One region of the Streptomyces sp. NPDC040610 genome, then DNA from elsewhere that is predicted to be linked to it. Evidence: riboswitches for the same ligand, from Rfam matches in the RefSeq annotation. Region 1 holds a riboswitch; the other holds the start of a gene.

Region 1 (7,649 bases):
CGGGCGAAGCTCTCCAAGGGCATGTACGGCGAGGAGAGCCAGATCCCGAAGCCCACCGCCGAGGAGTACAAGGAGATCACGAGCGGCCACGGCCACCACTGATCACCTGAGCGCTTCCAGGCGCTGACCCGAAGGTCGCCACGGCAGGAGCCCCGTCCAGTGCATGGACGGGGCTCTTTGCCGTGCTGGGGGCTGGATAGGGTGGACCCACCCCAAGAGCTTGGGATGTCTTCGTCTACGAACCCAGGAGCGGCCATGAGCGCTGTGACCCCCGCAGGAGGCGACACCGCGGCGGCCCGTTCCTGGCCCGACGTACTGAACGGGCTGCTCGACGGGCGCGACCAGAGCGCGGACGACACGGCCTGGGCCATGGACCGCATCATGAGCGGCGAGGCCACGGACGCGCAGATCGCGGGCTTCGCGGTGGCGCTGCGCGCCAAGGGCGAGACCGTCGAGGAGATCTCCGGTCTGGTCCGGACGATGTACGCGCACGCCCATGTCATCGAGGTGCCCGGGCCGAGCGTCGACATCGTCGGCACCGGCGGCGACGGCGCCAAGACCGTGAACATCTCCACCATGTCGGCGATCGTCGTCGCCGGGACCGGCGCGAAGGTCGTCAAGCACGGCAACCGCGCCGCGTCCTCGGCGAGCGGCGCCTCCGACGTCCTGGAGAAGCTCGGCGTGAACCTGGAGCTCACCCCCAGACGGGTGCGCGAGGTCGCCGAGGAGGCCGGGATCACCTTCTGCTTCGCGGTGAAGTTCCACCCCGCGCTGCGGCACGTGGCGCCCGCCCGGCGCGAGCTGGGCATCCGGACCACCTTCAACTTCCTCGGCCCGCTCACCAACCCGGCCAAGGTGCGGGCCCAGGCCACCGGTGTCGCCGACGCCCGGATGGCGCCGATCCTCGCCGGTGTCCTCGCCGAGCGTGGCTCGTCGGCGCTCGTCTTCCGCGGTGACGACGGACTCGACGAGCTGACGACGACGGCCACCTCGCGGGTGTGGGTGGTCCGGGACGGGGGCGTCCGCGAGGAGGCCTTCGACCCCCGGGACGTCGGCATCGACCTGGTCCCGGTCGAGGCGCTGCGGGGCGCCGACGCCTCGTACAACGCGGAGGTCGCACGGCGGCTCCTGGACGGTGAGACGGGGCCCGTGCGGGACGCGGTGCTCCTGAACTCCGCGGCGGCGCTGGTCGCCCTGGAGCCGGGCGACGGGCCGCTCACGGAGCAGGTGCGGGCGGGGATGGCCAAGGCGGCCGAGGCCATCGACTCCGGGGCGGCGAAGGCCGCGCTGGCGCGCTGGGTCACGGCCAGTAACAGCTGAGCCCCGTAAGGGGCGCGGGGAACTGCGCGCTCAGCGCGCGAAATGCCGCAGACGCGTCTGCCGAGTACTGAGCAGACGCGTCTGCGGCGTTTTCGTGGCTGGCCGCGCAGTTCCCCGCGCCCCTTACGGGGCTCGCCAGTCCGGATTGTGGACTGCGGTGTTGCGCGTCCAAGATCGTGTGGCAAGATGCTGCGCAGGTCATGAGCGACAGCGACTAGGCCCCGGCCCGCTGTCCGGCAACCCTCCGTCCGTGGCGGGGTGCCCCGGGTGAAGACCAGGCGGTGGACAGCAAGGTCCGCCGCAAGCGCGGACCCCTCGCGTCACCAGGGGTCCTGGTCGTCGAGGGAGCAGTCTCGTGGTTCAGCGAATGCGCTAGGGCTTCGGCCCCGTTCTGAGAATCCTCCGTCCGGCCCGTGTACGGCCGTGCGTCGAGGCACCCCCCGTACGCGAAGTGGCCATCGTGCCGTCGTGCGGGTCCTTCACAGCCATTCCGCCCTGTCCTGCCGGGAGATACCGCCATGTCCGCACGCCCGCACGCCGTCGCCACCGACTCCGCCGACCCCTGCTGCGCCGCCCCGCTGCCGGTCCTCGGCCGCGACGTCACCGTCCCCCTCGTCACCGGCGGCGAGGTGACCTACGCCGCGCTCGACTACGCCGCCAGCGCCCCGGCCCTGCAGCGGGTCTGGGACGACGTGGCCGCGTACGCGCCGTACTACGGGAGCGTGCACCGCGGCGCCGGATACCTCTCGCAGCTGTCGACCGACCTGTTCGAGAACGCGCGGAAGACCGTCGCCGAGTTCCTGGGCTGCCGCGAGGGCGACCAGGTGGTGTTCACGCGGTCGACCACCGACTCGCTGAACCTGCTCGCCGCCGCGCTGCCCGCCGACTGCCAGGTCTTCGTGTTCGAGACCGAGCACCACGCCTCGCTGCTGCCCTGGCGGGACGCCCGCGTCACCTACCTCGACGCCCCGCGCACCCACGACGAGGCCGTCCACACCCTGGAGCGCGCCCTCGCCGACCGCGACCCCTACGGCCCCGCCCTGGTGTGCGTCACCGGCGCCTCGAACGTCACCGGCGAGCTGTGGCCGGTGCGCGAGCTGGCCGCCGCCGCGCACGCGCACGGCGCCCGCATCGTCCTCGACGCCGCCCAGCTCGCGCCCCACCACCCCGTGGACGTAGCGGAGTTGGACGTCGACTGGATCGCCTTCTCCGGGCACAAGCTGTACGCGCCCTTCGGCTCCGGCGTGCTCGCGGGGCGGGCCGACTGGCTCCAGGGCGCCGAGCCGTACCTCGCAGGTGGCGGGGCCTCGCGGAAGGTCGCGCGGCGCGCCGACGGGGGAGTGGACGTCGAGTGGCACGACACGGCCGCCCGGCACGAGGCCGGCTCGCCCAACGTCATCGGCGCCTACTCCATCGCCTCCGCCTGCAAGGCCCTGGACGAGGCCGGGTTCGACGCGCTCGTGGAGCGGGAGCGGCACCTGATCGCGAAGGTCACCGAAGGGCTCGCCGCGGTGCCGCAGGTGCGGGTGCTCTCCCTGTTCGGGGACGACGCGCCGCGCGTGGGCGTCATCTCCTTCGTCGTGGACGGCTGGAACAGCTCGCACTTCGCCGCCGCCCTGTCCGCCGAGTACGGCATCGGGGTGCGCGACGGCCTCTTCTGCGCCCACCCGCTCGTGCGCACCCTGCTCGGCGGCGCCCCCGACGAGCCCGGCGAGTGCGGCGCCCCGGAGGCCGCGCCCGGCGAGCGGTCCCTGAACGCGATCCGGGTGAGCTTCGGCGCGGGCACCCCCGACGAGCACGTGGAGCGCTTCGTGCGCGCCGTCCGCGAGCTGGTGACCGACGGGGCGCGCTGGAACTACCGCACGGAGGACGGGCGGTGCGTGCCGGACACCGGCGTGGCGGAGACGGGTGCGGTGGCGGTCGGAGCGGTGGCGGCCGGCGCGGCGGACAGTGCCGCCGTCGGTCCCGCGGACGCGGCCGCTGCCTGACGCCGCAGCCGGGACCCCAGGACGATCATGCGCAGGGCGCGCTCCGTCGCGTCCGTCAGGAACTCGCCGCCCCGGCTCAGCGCCTCCGGGAGCGACACCGGGGCGGGCAGGATCGCGCTGTAGGCGTCCACACCGAGCTCCCGGACCGCGTGCGCCCCGTCCCCGATGGTGCCCGCGAGCACCAGGACGGGCCGCCCGAACCGCTTGGCGCGCCGGGCCACCTCCGCCGGGACCTTGCCGCGCGGCGTCTGGTGGTCCAGGGCGCCCTCGGCGGTGACGACCAGGTCGGCGCGGGCGAGCCGGGCGTCCAGGTCCAGATGGTCCAGGAGCACGTCGAAGCGGGGCAGGAGCCGGGCGCCGAGCGCGGCGAGCCCGGCGCCGAGGCCGCCGGACGCGCCGGTCCCGACGCCGTTGTAGAGGTCGGTGGTGACGTTCAGGTCGCGGGTCAGGACGTACGCCCAGCGTTCGAGGCCGGCCGCGAGCTGCTCGACCTGGGCGGGGGTCGCGCCCTTCTGCGGGCCGAAGACGCGAGCCACGCCGTGCTCGCCGCACAGGACGTTGTGCGGGTTGCAGGCGACGAGCAGTTCGGTGTCCGCGAGGCGCGGGTCGAGGCCGGTGGTGTCGATGTGGTGCAGCCGCATCAGCTCGCGCCCGCCGTACGGCAGTTCCCAGCCGTCCTCGTCCAGGAGCCGGGCGCCGAGGGCCTGCAGCGCGCCCGCGCCCCCGTCCGACGTGCCCGAGTCGCCGCAGCCCACCAGGATGCGGCGGGCGCCGGTGTCGAGGGCGGCGCGGATCAGCTCGCCCACGCCGTACGTGGTGGTGGCGCCCGGGTCGCGCAGGTCCCGCGGGACCAGGCTGAGGCCCGCCGCCGCGGCCATCTCCACGACGGCGGTGCCGGAGCCGAGGAGCGCGAAGTGGGTGCCGATGCGCTCGCCCACGGGGCCCGTCGCGGGCAGCGCCACCAGGCGGCCCCCGGAAGCCGCGGCCAGTGCCTGTGCGGTGCCCTCGCCGCCGTCGACCAGCGGGATCAGGTCGACGGCGGCGTCCGGCACGACGCGCCTGACCCCGGCGGCGATGGCCTCCGCCACGGACTGGGCGGACAGGGACTCCTTGAAGCCGCTGGGGGCGACGGCGAAACGGGTGAGGGGCATGGACGTACTCCTTGAAGTGGTGAGCGAGCGGCGAGGGAGTGGGGCTCAGCGGACGACGGGCACGCCGAGCAGCGGCCACACCGCGAGGGCGAACAGCAGGACGAGCGCGGCCGTCAGGGGAGCCAGGACGGCGGACAGGCGGAGCAGGTCGCGCGGGGTGTAGGTGGGTGTGCCGGGTATCTCGGCGAAGAGCGTCACCGGCTTCGCGGACGCGGGCAGGGTGTGGCAGAAACCGGCGGCCGCCGTGGACGCGAGCGCGGCCGCGACCGGGTTCACGCCCGCGCCCACGGCGGCCGCGACCACCAGCGGCACCAGGACCGACGAGCGGGCCGAGCGGGACTGGAGGACCAGGTGCGCCGCCGTGCTGATCGCGATGACGGCGGCCAGGAACAGGCCGGGCGGCAGATCGACGGGCAGCCCCGACACCAGCCACTTCGCCGCGCCCGAGTCGGCGAGCGCCACGCCCATCGCCATCGTCGCCGCCATGAACAGCAGCAGCGCCCACGGCACGGTCTTCAGGGCGTCCTTCAGGCGTACGGTGCCGAGCGCGGGCGAGGACGCGACGACCGCGCCGATCAACGCGACCACGGCGGGCGGCACTTGGTGCAGGGGCTCGCTGCACCACAGGGCGACGACGGTGGCCAGGAGCAGGGCGCAGCGCGTCTCGGCGGGCTCCCAGGGGCCGGTGACGGGGTGTTCGCTGTGCTCCTGGATCTGTTCGGCGGTGATGTGGACGGGGCCCGTGCGGTCGGCGCGGCGGGTCGTCGTCCACAGCACGGCCTCGGCCGCCAGGTGCGAGGACGCTATGGCGAGCGGCAGGCCGAGCAGCAACCACTGGGTGAAGCCGATGCGTTCACCGGTGGCCTCCCACAGCACCGACACGGTGATCAGATGCGCGCCCGCGCCGATCAGGGTCGCGACGGCGGACAGCAGGATCACGGTCGGGAACAGCAGCGCCAGCATCACGACGAGCCGCTTGCGGTCGGCGAGGACCTTGGCGAGCGCCAGGAAGACGGGCACCGCGAGCGCGGCCCGGCCGGAGGTGGCGGGCACCGCGAAGGCCGTGACGACGAGGGCGGCGGTCGTCAGGTGCGTCAACTGCCGGACGCTGCGCGCCCCGCTGACCAGGAACGCCGCCGCCCGCCCCGCGAGCCCGCTGCGCGCCACGGCGGCGGCGAGCACGAACGCGCAGATCAGCAGCCACACCGTCTCGTCGCCGAGGGTCCCGAAGAGGGTGTCGCTGCTGATCACGCCGGTGGCGGTGAGGGCGAGGCCCGCGCCGAGCGCGATGTACGTGTCGTCGATCGGCGTGCCGATCCAGGCGCAGGTGGCCAGGGCGAAGACGGCGAGGGTGAGGCGGGCGTCACCGCTCAGGCCGGGGAAGTTGCCGGGGACGACGAGGAGTGCGCACAGGCTCAGCGCCAGGCAGAGCAGGATCGTTTGCCGCGGGGTCAGGGTCACGGCACTCAGCGTTCAGGCGCGCCGTGAGCCCCCAATGAGCCGAAGATGAAAGGAACTTCACCGGCGGCCCGCACCGGGCCCCGGCACTCGCCCGGGCACCAGGGTCCGGCACTCACCCGGGCAGCCGGTACCCCATGCCCCGCACCGTCTCCACCCGCTCCGCCCCCAGCTTCTTGCGCAGCGCACGTACGTACACGTCCACGATGTTCGACCCCGGGTCGAAGTCGTAGCCCCACACGTGGGACAGGATCTGCTCCCGGGAGAGCACCTGCCCGGGATGGCGCAGGAACAGCTCAAGGAGCACGAACTCGCGCGCCGTCAGGTCCACCGTGCGCTCGCCGGAACGGGCCCTGCGCGTGCGCAGGTCGAGCGTCACCTCGCCGCTGCGGAGCACGGTCACCTCGGGCGCCCGCGCCGCCGTGCGCAGCCTCAGGCGCACCCGCGCGAGCAGCTCCTCGAACCGGAACGGCTTCGTCATCCAGTCGTCGGCGCCGCCCTCGAGCCCCGCGACCGTGTCCCGCACGGAGTCGCGCGCCGTCAGCACGATCACCGGAGCCGACACCCGCGCCTCGCGCAGCTCCCGGAGCACGGTGAAGCCGTCCCGGCCCGGCAGGCCGATGTCCAGGAGGATCAGGTCGAAGCCGCCGGTGAGGGCGTAGTCGTACGCCGCGTCGCCGTCGCCCACGATCGTCGTCGTGAAGCCGTTGGCCCGCAGCCCCTTGTCGACGAAGGAGGCGATGCGCTCCTCGTCCTCCACGATCAGCACCCGGCTCACGTCCGGCCTCCGGTGGTCGCCGCACGGCTCATGTCTGGTCCTCCAGTACGAGTACGAAGGTGGCGCCGCCGCCGTCGGTGGGGCGAAGCCGGACCTCGCCGCGGTGGCCGCGGGCGATCGCGCGGACGATCGAGAGCCCGAGCCCCGCGCCGCTGGTCCTGGCCCCGCGCCGGGACGTGCCGCGCCGGAAGCGTTCGAAGATGACCTCGGCGTCCTGCGCCTGGACGCCGGGGCCGTTGTCGGCGACGTACAGCTCGATCCGCCCGGGCACCAGGCGCGAGCCGACGCGGATCGGCCCGCCGGGCACGGTGTGCTGCACGGCGTTCTGGGCGAGCTGGACCATCGCCTGGGTGATGCGCTGCGGGTCGAGCCTGGCCTCGCGGTCGGCGGTCTCGGCCAGTTCCCAGCGGCGCTCGCCGAGGGCGCGGGCCTTCACGAAGACATCGGCGGTCAGCTCGGCGAGCTGCACCGGCTCCGGCCTGATGAAGTCGGGGCGCTCGGCCTTGGCGAGGAGCAGCAGGTCCTCGACGATGCGGCTCATCCGGTCCAGCTCGTCGGTGACCAGACGGACCGTCTCCTCGCGCTCCGCGGGGTCGTCGCCCATCAGCTCCAGGTGGCCGCGGACGATGGTGATGGGGGTGCGCAGCTCGTGCCCGGCGTCGTCGACGAACTCGCGCTGCGCGGCGAACGCCCGCTCCAGGCGGTCCAGCATGCCGTTGAACGTGTCGGCGAGCGCGGCGATGTCGTCCTTGCCGTGCACGGGGATGCGCCGGGTCAGGTCCTGCTCGGTGAGCTGGGCGGCCGCGGTGCGCACCAGGCGTACGGGTTTGAGGATGCGCCCGGCGACGGCCCACGCGATGCCCGTGGTCAGGACGAGGGCGACGCCGGAGATGGCGAGCAGGATGCGGAACACGTCGTCCGCCTTGGCCTGTTCGGCGGCCGGGTGGAAGGCGA
Region 2 (7,649 bases), on a different contig from region 1:
AGGGGGTCGCCCTCGTCGACTACGTACGTGAGGTGGGCGCCGAGTCCGTCCTGTACGCCGGGGACGACCTCGGGGACGTGCCCGCCTTCACGGCGGTGGACAAGTTGCGGTCGGACGGGGAGGTGCGGGGGCTTCTTGTGTGCAGCGGAAGCCCCGAGGTCACGGAGCTGGCCGACCGCGCGGACGTGGTGACCGACGGGCCTGTCGGCGTGGTCGCCCTCCTGTCGGCCCTGGCGGCCCGACTGCCCTGACGGCACGGCGGCCGCCCCCGTCGCGGAGCCGCGGGCCAGGGGGTGGTCAAGGGGTGGTCAGGGCGTGGAGTTGGTCCAGGAACCACTGGGTCGGGGGGAGGGCGGTGGCGGCCGCGGCCAGGCGTTTGGTGCGCTCCGCGCGTTCCGCGGGGGGCATCAGGAGGGCCTCGTGGAGCGCCGCGGCCGTCGCGGACACGTCGTACGGGTTGATGGTGAGCGCGTCCTCGGAGAGCTCCTCGTAGGCCCCGGCCTCCCGGGAGAGGACGAGCGCGCAGCCCTCGTCGGAGACGACGGGGACCTCCTTGGCGACGAGGTTCATGCCGTCCCGGATGGGGTTGACGAGGGCGACGTCGGCGAGCCGGTAGGCGGCGAGGGAGCGGGCGAAGTCGTCCTTGACGTGGAGGACGACCGGCGTCCAGCCGTCGGTGCCGTACGTGGAGTTGATGGCGTCGGCGACCCGCGCCACCTCCGCGGTGTACTCGCGGTAGACGGCGAGGTCCTGCCGCGACGGGTAGGCGAAGGCGACGTGCACGACCCGCTCCCGCCACTCGGGCCGCTCGGCGAGGAGCTGCGCGTAGGCGTGCAGTCCGCGCACGATGTTCTTGGACAGCTCGGTCCGGTCCACCCGGACGATGACCTTCCGCCCGGGCCCGACCTGCTCCCGCAGCGCGGCGAGGCGCTCCTCGACGTCGGGGCGCCGCGCCCGCTCCCGCAGGAAGTCCGCGTCGGCCCCGAGCCCGTGCACCCCGATCCGGGTCCCGGACGTCCCGCCGAGGACGGCCACGCAGCACGCGGTGAAGGCGTCCGCCCAGCGCCCGGTGAGGAAGCCGAGCCGGTCCGCGCCGAGCATCCCGCGCAGGAGCTGCTCGGCGATGTCGTCGGGAAGGAGCCGGAAGTAGTCGGCGGGCGCCCAGGGCGTGTGCGAGAAGTGCCCGATGCGCAGGTCGGGGCGGAGTTCGCGGAGCATGCCGGGGACGAGCGCCAGGTGGTAGTCCTGCACGAGGACGGCCGCGCCCGGCGCCGCCTCGCCCGCGAGCGCCTCGGCGAACGCCCGGTTGTACGTCTCGTACGCGGCCCACTGGGCGCGGAACTCCGGCCCGAAGGCGGGTTCGAGGGGCGTCTGGTACAGCATGTGGTGCACGAACCACAGCACCGAGTTCGCGACGCCGTTGTACGCGTCGGCGTGCACGGCGGCGTCGATGTCGAGCATCCGCACCCCCGGCTCGCCGACCCCGCGCCGCACGGCCTCCCGGTCGCCGTCGCCGAGCGCCGAGCACACCCACAGGGCGTCGGCCTCGTCGCCGATGGCACTGAGCCCGGAGACGAGCCCGCCGCCGCCGCGCTTGGCGGCGAGCGTCCCGTCGGCGCCGAGGGAGTACGTCACCGGGCCGCGGTTGGACGCGACGAGGACCTGGGCTGCGCCCGCCTGCTCGGAAGCCATGTGCCGAAACCTAGCCGCTCGCGGAAACGCTCAAACGTACGGCCGGGAACGTCACATCCCTGAGCGGCCCTGCCGGGCAGCCCTGCCGGAGGCACCCCCTCCGCGCCCCGCGCGCGAACGGCGGACGGACGGCGGACGGACGCCGGGCGGACCGTATACGACCTGCCCGCAGCCCCTGGCCCAGCCCGCACGTCACCCCGGCCCGCCCCCTCAGGCCACCCGCCGCTCCGCGTACTCCGCCACCTCCACCATCGGCGGCCGCTCCTCCGTGTCCACCGCGTACGTCCGCGGCTCGAAGCCGTGCTCGCCGCGGACGAACTGGGTCAGCTCGGGGCGTACGAGATGGGCGCGGGCGAGCCGCAGCTGCGCGGTGCGGTAGATCGCCGCCGCCATCCGGCCGAGCGCCTGCCCGTCCTGGTGCCGGTGTCTGCGCACCCCCACGTCGACCTGCGCGAGCGCGTCCAGGCCGACGGTGTGCAGCGCGTCGACGAGCAGGCCGAGCTCCACGCCGTACCCGACGGGGAAGGGGAGGCGTTCGAGGAGCGATCTGCGGGCCGCGTACTCGCCGCCGAGGGGCTGCACGAAGCCCGCGAGCTGCGGCCAGTGCATGTTCAGCAGGGGCCGCGCCATCAGCTCGGTGACCCGGCCGCCCTGCCCGGCCGTCGCGCCGGACGCGGGTCCGTCGGCCGCGGGGCCGTCGGACACCGTCATCGGGCGGTCGTACATCGCCTTCACGAACTGCACGTCCGGCTCCGTGAGCAGCGGCCCCACGATGCCGGAGACGAAGTCCGCCGAGAACTCCTTCAGGTCCGCGTCGACGAACGCCACGATGTCACCGCGGGTGACCAGCAGGGAACGCCACAGGACCTCGCCCTTGCCCGGCACGGCGGGCAGCCGCGGCAGGATCGCGTCCCGGTGCACCACCCGGGCTCCGGCGGCCGCCGCCACCTCGGCCGTGCGGTCCGCGGAGCCGGAGTCGATCACCACGAGCTCGTCGACGAGCGGCACCCGCTCCATCAGCTCCTCGCGGATCTCGGCGACGATCCCGCCGACCGTCTCCTCCTCGTCGAGGGCGGGCAGCACCACGCTCACCGAGGTGCCGAGGTCACGCTTGGCGGCTGTCAGGGCGCCGGGCGCTCGGTCGGCGACGGACCAGGAACGCCTGCTCAGCCAGCGCTCGACCTCTTCCAGCACGCGCGTCCTCCCGGTTGTGATCCATCTCGCGCATCGGACGACTATCTCAAGGGTCCAAGGCTTCGGTTACAGTCTTGAACAACGCCGGTGACCATCGCATGTCGGGGGTCCCGGGCGTCACAATCGAATACCGCTCATCCAGAGGGGCAGAGGGATACGGCCCGTTGAAGCCCCGGCAACCCTCCAGCCGGTCTCGTCGCCGCGAACGCGCGCCGCGAGGCTCCCGGCTCGGGAAGGTGCCAATTCCGTCTCGCGGCGAGATGCGCCGCGGGGAAGATGAGGAGAAAGGGCCTCGCCTCCATGGCTGTGCAGACTGTCGCCACCACCACGCCTTCCGCGGACACCGTCGATCTCGGACCCGCGTCCGGGCTCTCCTGCCGCGAGTGCGGAACCCGCTTCGACCTCGGCCCCATCTTCGCCTGCGCCGAGTGTTTCGGACCCCTGGAAGTCGCCTACGACCTTCCCCTCGGCGACCCGGAGGGCCTGCGCAAGCGGATCGAGTCAGGCCCCGCCAACATCTGGCGGTACGCCCCGCTGCTTCCCGTCCCCGCCGACGTGGCCGACAAGCCGAACCTGAACCCGGGCTGGACCAAGCTCGTCAAGGCCGACAACCTCGCCGCCGAACTCGGCGTCGAGCAGGGCAAGTTGTTCGTCAAGGACGACTCGGGCAACCCCACGCACTCCTTCAAGGACCGCGTCGTCGCGCAGGCGCTCGAAGCCGCGCGCGCCTTCGGCTTCACCACCCTGTCCTGCTCCTCCACGGGCAACCTCGCCGGTGCCGTCGGCGCCGCCGCCGCCCGCGCGGGCTTCCGCTCCTGCGTGTTCATCCCGCACGACCTGGAGCAGGGCAAGGTCGTCATGGCCGCGGTGTACGGCGGCGAGCTCGTCGGCATCGAGGGCAACTACGACGACGTGAACCGCTTCTGCTCCGAGCTGATCGGCGACCCGCTCGGCGAGGGCTGGGGCTTCGTCAACGTGAACCTGCGGCCGTACTACGGAGAGGGCTCCAAGACCCTCGCGTACGAGATCTGCGAGCAGCTCGGCTGGCGCCTGCCCGACCAGCTCGTCATCCCCATCGCCTCCGGCTCCCAGCTCACGAAGATCGACAAGGGTCTGAAGGAGCTGATCGCCCTCGGCCTCGTCGAGGACAGGCCGTACAAGATCTTCGGGGCGCAGGCGGAGGGCTGCTCGCCGGTGTCCACCGCGTTCAAGGCGGGCCACGACGTCGTGCGGCCGCAGAAGCCGGACACCATCGCCAAGTCCCTCGCCATCGGCAACCCGGCCGACGGGCCCTACGTCCTCGACATCGCGCGCCGCACGGGTGGCGCGGTGGAGGACGTGAACGACGAGCAGGTCGTCGACGCGATCAAGTTGCTCGCGCGCACGGAGGGGATCTTCGCGGAGACCGCCGGGGGTGTGACGGTCGGCGTCACCAAGAAGCTGGTGGAGGCCGGGCTCATCGACCCGACCCTCACCACGGTGGTGCTGAACACCGGTGACGGCCTGAAGACGCTCGACGCGGTCGCCGAGACGTCCCAGGCGACGGCCACGATCAAGCCGAGCCTCGACGCGTTCCGCTCCGCGGGGCTTGCCGGTTAGTCGCCGTAGGGCCTGTGGTCCGCTGCCGACTGCGGGTCGCGGTCCGTCCTCGCGCAGTTCCCCGCGCCCCTGACGGGGCGCCCCCGTCCTCCCCGTACCCCTGAGGTGAACCCATGAGTGTCAACGTCCGCATCCCCACCATTCTTCGCACCTACACCGGTGGCAAGGCCGAGGTCGCCGCCGAGGGGGCGACTCTCGGTGAGGTCATCGCCGACCTGGAGAAGAACCACACCGGTATCGCCGCCCGGGTCCTGGACGACCAGGGCAAGCTGCGGCGGTTCGTGAACGTGTACGTGAACGACGACGACGTGCGGTTCGAGCAGGGTCTGGAGACCGCGACGCCGGACGGCGCCGGGGTTTCGATCATTCCCGCCGTCGCCGGCGGCTGAGCGCACGCAGAGTCACCGGGACTGCCCCCTCCGCGAGAGAAGCGGAGGGGGCAATTCTGTATGGTTGAGCGCGGTACAGTTGGGAATGGAGCGCCGTTTCCGGCGTACGCAGTGCCGCGCGCATATTCGAAGTCGGCCGCGGAGCCGACAAGAAGTAGCCAAAGTGTCCTGCCTATTTGAGCCCTATGCGACATTTGTCGGGCCCGACTTGCCCTGAGTTCCGTGGAATTCTCCGGAAATCTCCGATAGCGCGTGCCCAGAATTCTCGTCCGATTGACCTGTTGCAGAGGGCAGTTGGACAGATACATTCAGCCGCGGTCGACGCGTTCCGGCGCACACCCCCAACCCATGGGGGGTGAGGTCTGACCCGGGTCCGCGAAGTGCGGGTCTGCGCAAGGGCCAGTAATAGGGGAGTTAGGCATGGCTCAGGGCACCGTCAAGTGGTTCAACGCGGAGAAGGGATATGGCTTCATCGCGGTCGACGGTGGTGCGGATGTATTCGTCCACTACAGCGCGATCCAGATGGACGGCTACCGCACCCTGGAAGAAGGTCAGCGAGTCGAGTTCGAGATCTCGCAGGGCCAGAAGGGTCCGCAGGCGGACATGGTCAAGCTCGCCGTCTGAGCGGCTTGACGCGATCGGCCACCGACGCGACGCAATAGACGTAGGGCCCGCACCCCGGGAACGGGGCGCGGGCCCTTCGTCGTTCCAAGATCGGGGTGTTGCGCCGGGGCGCGGGTGTCTCGTGCGGGAGCCGGGGATCCACGTACGAGACCTGAGGGCGACCTTGCGCCCGCCCGTCTCCCGACCGCCGCCCCTCATCGACGCCTCTTCGAGGCGACCTTGCACTCTAGGGGGTCGAGTGCTAATCATTGGCGTTAGCACTCTACGAGTGAGAGTGACAGAACTTGGATCGGGTCGGTGAGGTCCGCAGGCCGGGTGGGGCAAGGAACCACACGGCGCGCAGGCCGTCCGTCGCGGGCACCAGCACGGTCCGTTTGCTTTTCCACCCCGTCCGGGAGGACCACTTCACATGGCCAAGATCATCGCGTTCGACGAGGAGGCACGGCGCGGCCTCGAGCGCGGCATGAACCAGCTCGCCGACGCCGTCAAGGTGACCCTGGGCCCCAAGGGTCGCAACGTCGTCCTCGAGAAGAAGTGGGGCGCCCCCACGATCACCAACGATGGTGTGTCCATCGCCAAGGAGATCGAGCTCGAGGACCCGTACGAGAAGATCGGCGCCGAGCTGGTCAAGGAGGTCGCGAAGAAGACGGACGACGTCGCCGGTGACGGCACGACGACCGCGACCGTCCTCGCCCAGGCGCTCGTCAAGGAAGGCCTGCGCAACGTCGCGGCCGGCGCCAACCCGATGGCCCTCAAGCGCGGCATCGAGAAGGCCGTCGAGGCCGTCTCCGGCGCCCTGCTCGAGCAGGCCAAGGACGTGGAGACCAAGGAGCAGATCGCTTCGACCGCCTCCATCTCCGCCGCCGACACCCAGATCGGCGAGCTCATCGCCGAGGCCATGGACAAGGTCGGCAAGGAAGGCGTCATCACCGTCGAGGAGTCGCAGACCTTCGGGCTCGAGCTTGAGCTCACCGAGGGCATGCGCTTCGACAAGGGCTACATCTCGGCGTACTTCGCGACCGACATGGAGCGCATGGAGGCGGCCCTGGATGACCCGTACATCCTGATCGTCAACTCCAAGATCTCGAACGTGAAGGACCTCCTTCCGCTCCTCGAGAAGGTCATGCAGTCCGGCAAGCCGCTGCTGATCATCGCCGAGGACGTCGAGGGCGAGGCCCTGTCCACGCTGGTCGTCAACAAGATCCGTGGCACCTTCAAGTCCGTCGCCGTGAAGGCCCCGGGCTTCGGCGACCGCCGCAAGGCCATGCTCGGCGACATCGCCATCCTCACCGGTGGCACGGTCATCTCCGAGGAGGTCGGCCTCAAGCTGGAGAACGCCGGTCTCGACCTGCTCGGCCGCGCCCGCAAGGTCGTCATCACCAAGGACGAGACGACCATCGTCGACGGCGCCGGTGAGAGCGACCAGGTCCAGGGCCGCGTCAACCAGATCCGCGCCGAGATCGAGAACAGCGACTCGGACTACGACCGCGAGAAGCTCCAGGAGCGCCTGGCGAAGCTCGCGGGCGGCGTGGCCGTCATCAAGGCCGGTGCCGCGACCGAGGTCGAGCTCAAGGAGCGCAAGCACCGCATCGAGGACGCCGTTCGCAACGCGAAGGCGGCCGTCGAGGAGGGCATCGTCGCCGGTGGTGGCGTGGCCCTGCTGCAGGCCTCCTCGGTCTTCGAGAAGCTGGAGCTCGAGGGTGACGAGGCCACCGGTGCCGCCGCTGTGAAGCTGGCCCTGGAGGCCCCGCTGAAGCAGATCGCGGTCAACGCCGGTCTCGAGGGCGGCGTCGTCGTGGAGAAGGTGCGCAACCTGACCGTCGGTCACGGCCTGAACGCCGCGAACGGCGAGTACGTCGACATGATCGCCGAGGGCATCATCGACCCGGCGAAGGTCACGCGTTCCGCCCTGCAGAACGCCGCGTCCATCGCCGCGCTGTTCCTCACCACCGAGGCCGTCATCGCCGACAAGCCGGAGAAGGCCGCCGCGGCCGCTCCGGGCGGCATGCCGGGCGGTGACATGGACTTCTGATCCCTTCGAGGATCGGCGGTTCGTCGCAGCACGCGCACGAGGGCGGCACTCCCTGTCTCAGGGGGTGCCGCCCTCCGGCGTTTCCCGGCCCGGAAAAAATCTCGCGACCGGTGTCAACC

What was found. A riboswitch is a leader RNA that binds a small molecule or an ion and turns the genes downstream of it on or off. The one in region 1 is predicted to bind S-adenosylmethionine.
Region 2: linked by a shared signal. The riboswitch ahead of thrC (threonine synthase) and the one ahead of ACZ6AA_RS32020 (aminotransferase class V-fold PLP-dependent enzyme) in region 1 are both predicted to bind S-adenosylmethionine.

Annotation. Positions count from the first base shown of each region.
Region 1 is NZ_JBVIXA010000011.1:255,507-263,155, reverse strand. It holds gene qcrB (cytochrome bc1 complex cytochrome b subunit) at 1-102, shown strand, start outside; gene trpD (anthranilate phosphoribosyltransferase) at 256-1,320, shown strand; SAM riboswitch class IV at 1,517-1,633, shown strand; gene ACZ6AA_RS32020 (aminotransferase class V-fold PLP-dependent enzyme) at 1,839-3,308, shown strand; partial or broken gene ACZ6AA_RS32015 (glycerate kinase family protein) at 3,389-4,459, opposite strand; gene ACZ6AA_RS32010 (SLC13 family permease) at 4,505-5,920, opposite strand; gene ACZ6AA_RS32005 (response regulator transcription factor) at 6,033-6,695, opposite strand; gene ACZ6AA_RS32000 (sensor histidine kinase) at 6,724-7,649, opposite strand, start outside.
Region 2 is NZ_JBVIXA010000005.1:61,792-69,440, forward strand. It holds gene otsB (trehalose-phosphatase) at 1-251, shown strand, start outside; gene ACZ6AA_RS19035 (alpha,alpha-trehalose-phosphate synthase (UDP-forming)) at 298-1,692, opposite strand; gene ACZ6AA_RS19040 (glucosyl-3-phosphoglycerate synthase) at 1,903-2,886, opposite strand; SAM riboswitch class I at 3,018-3,169, shown strand; gene thrC (threonine synthase) at 3,163-4,485, shown strand; gene ACZ6AA_RS19050 (ubiquitin-like small modifier protein 1) at 4,599-4,874, shown strand; gene ACZ6AA_RS19055 (cold-shock protein) at 5,295-5,498, shown strand; gene groL (chaperonin GroEL) at 5,908-7,530, shown strand.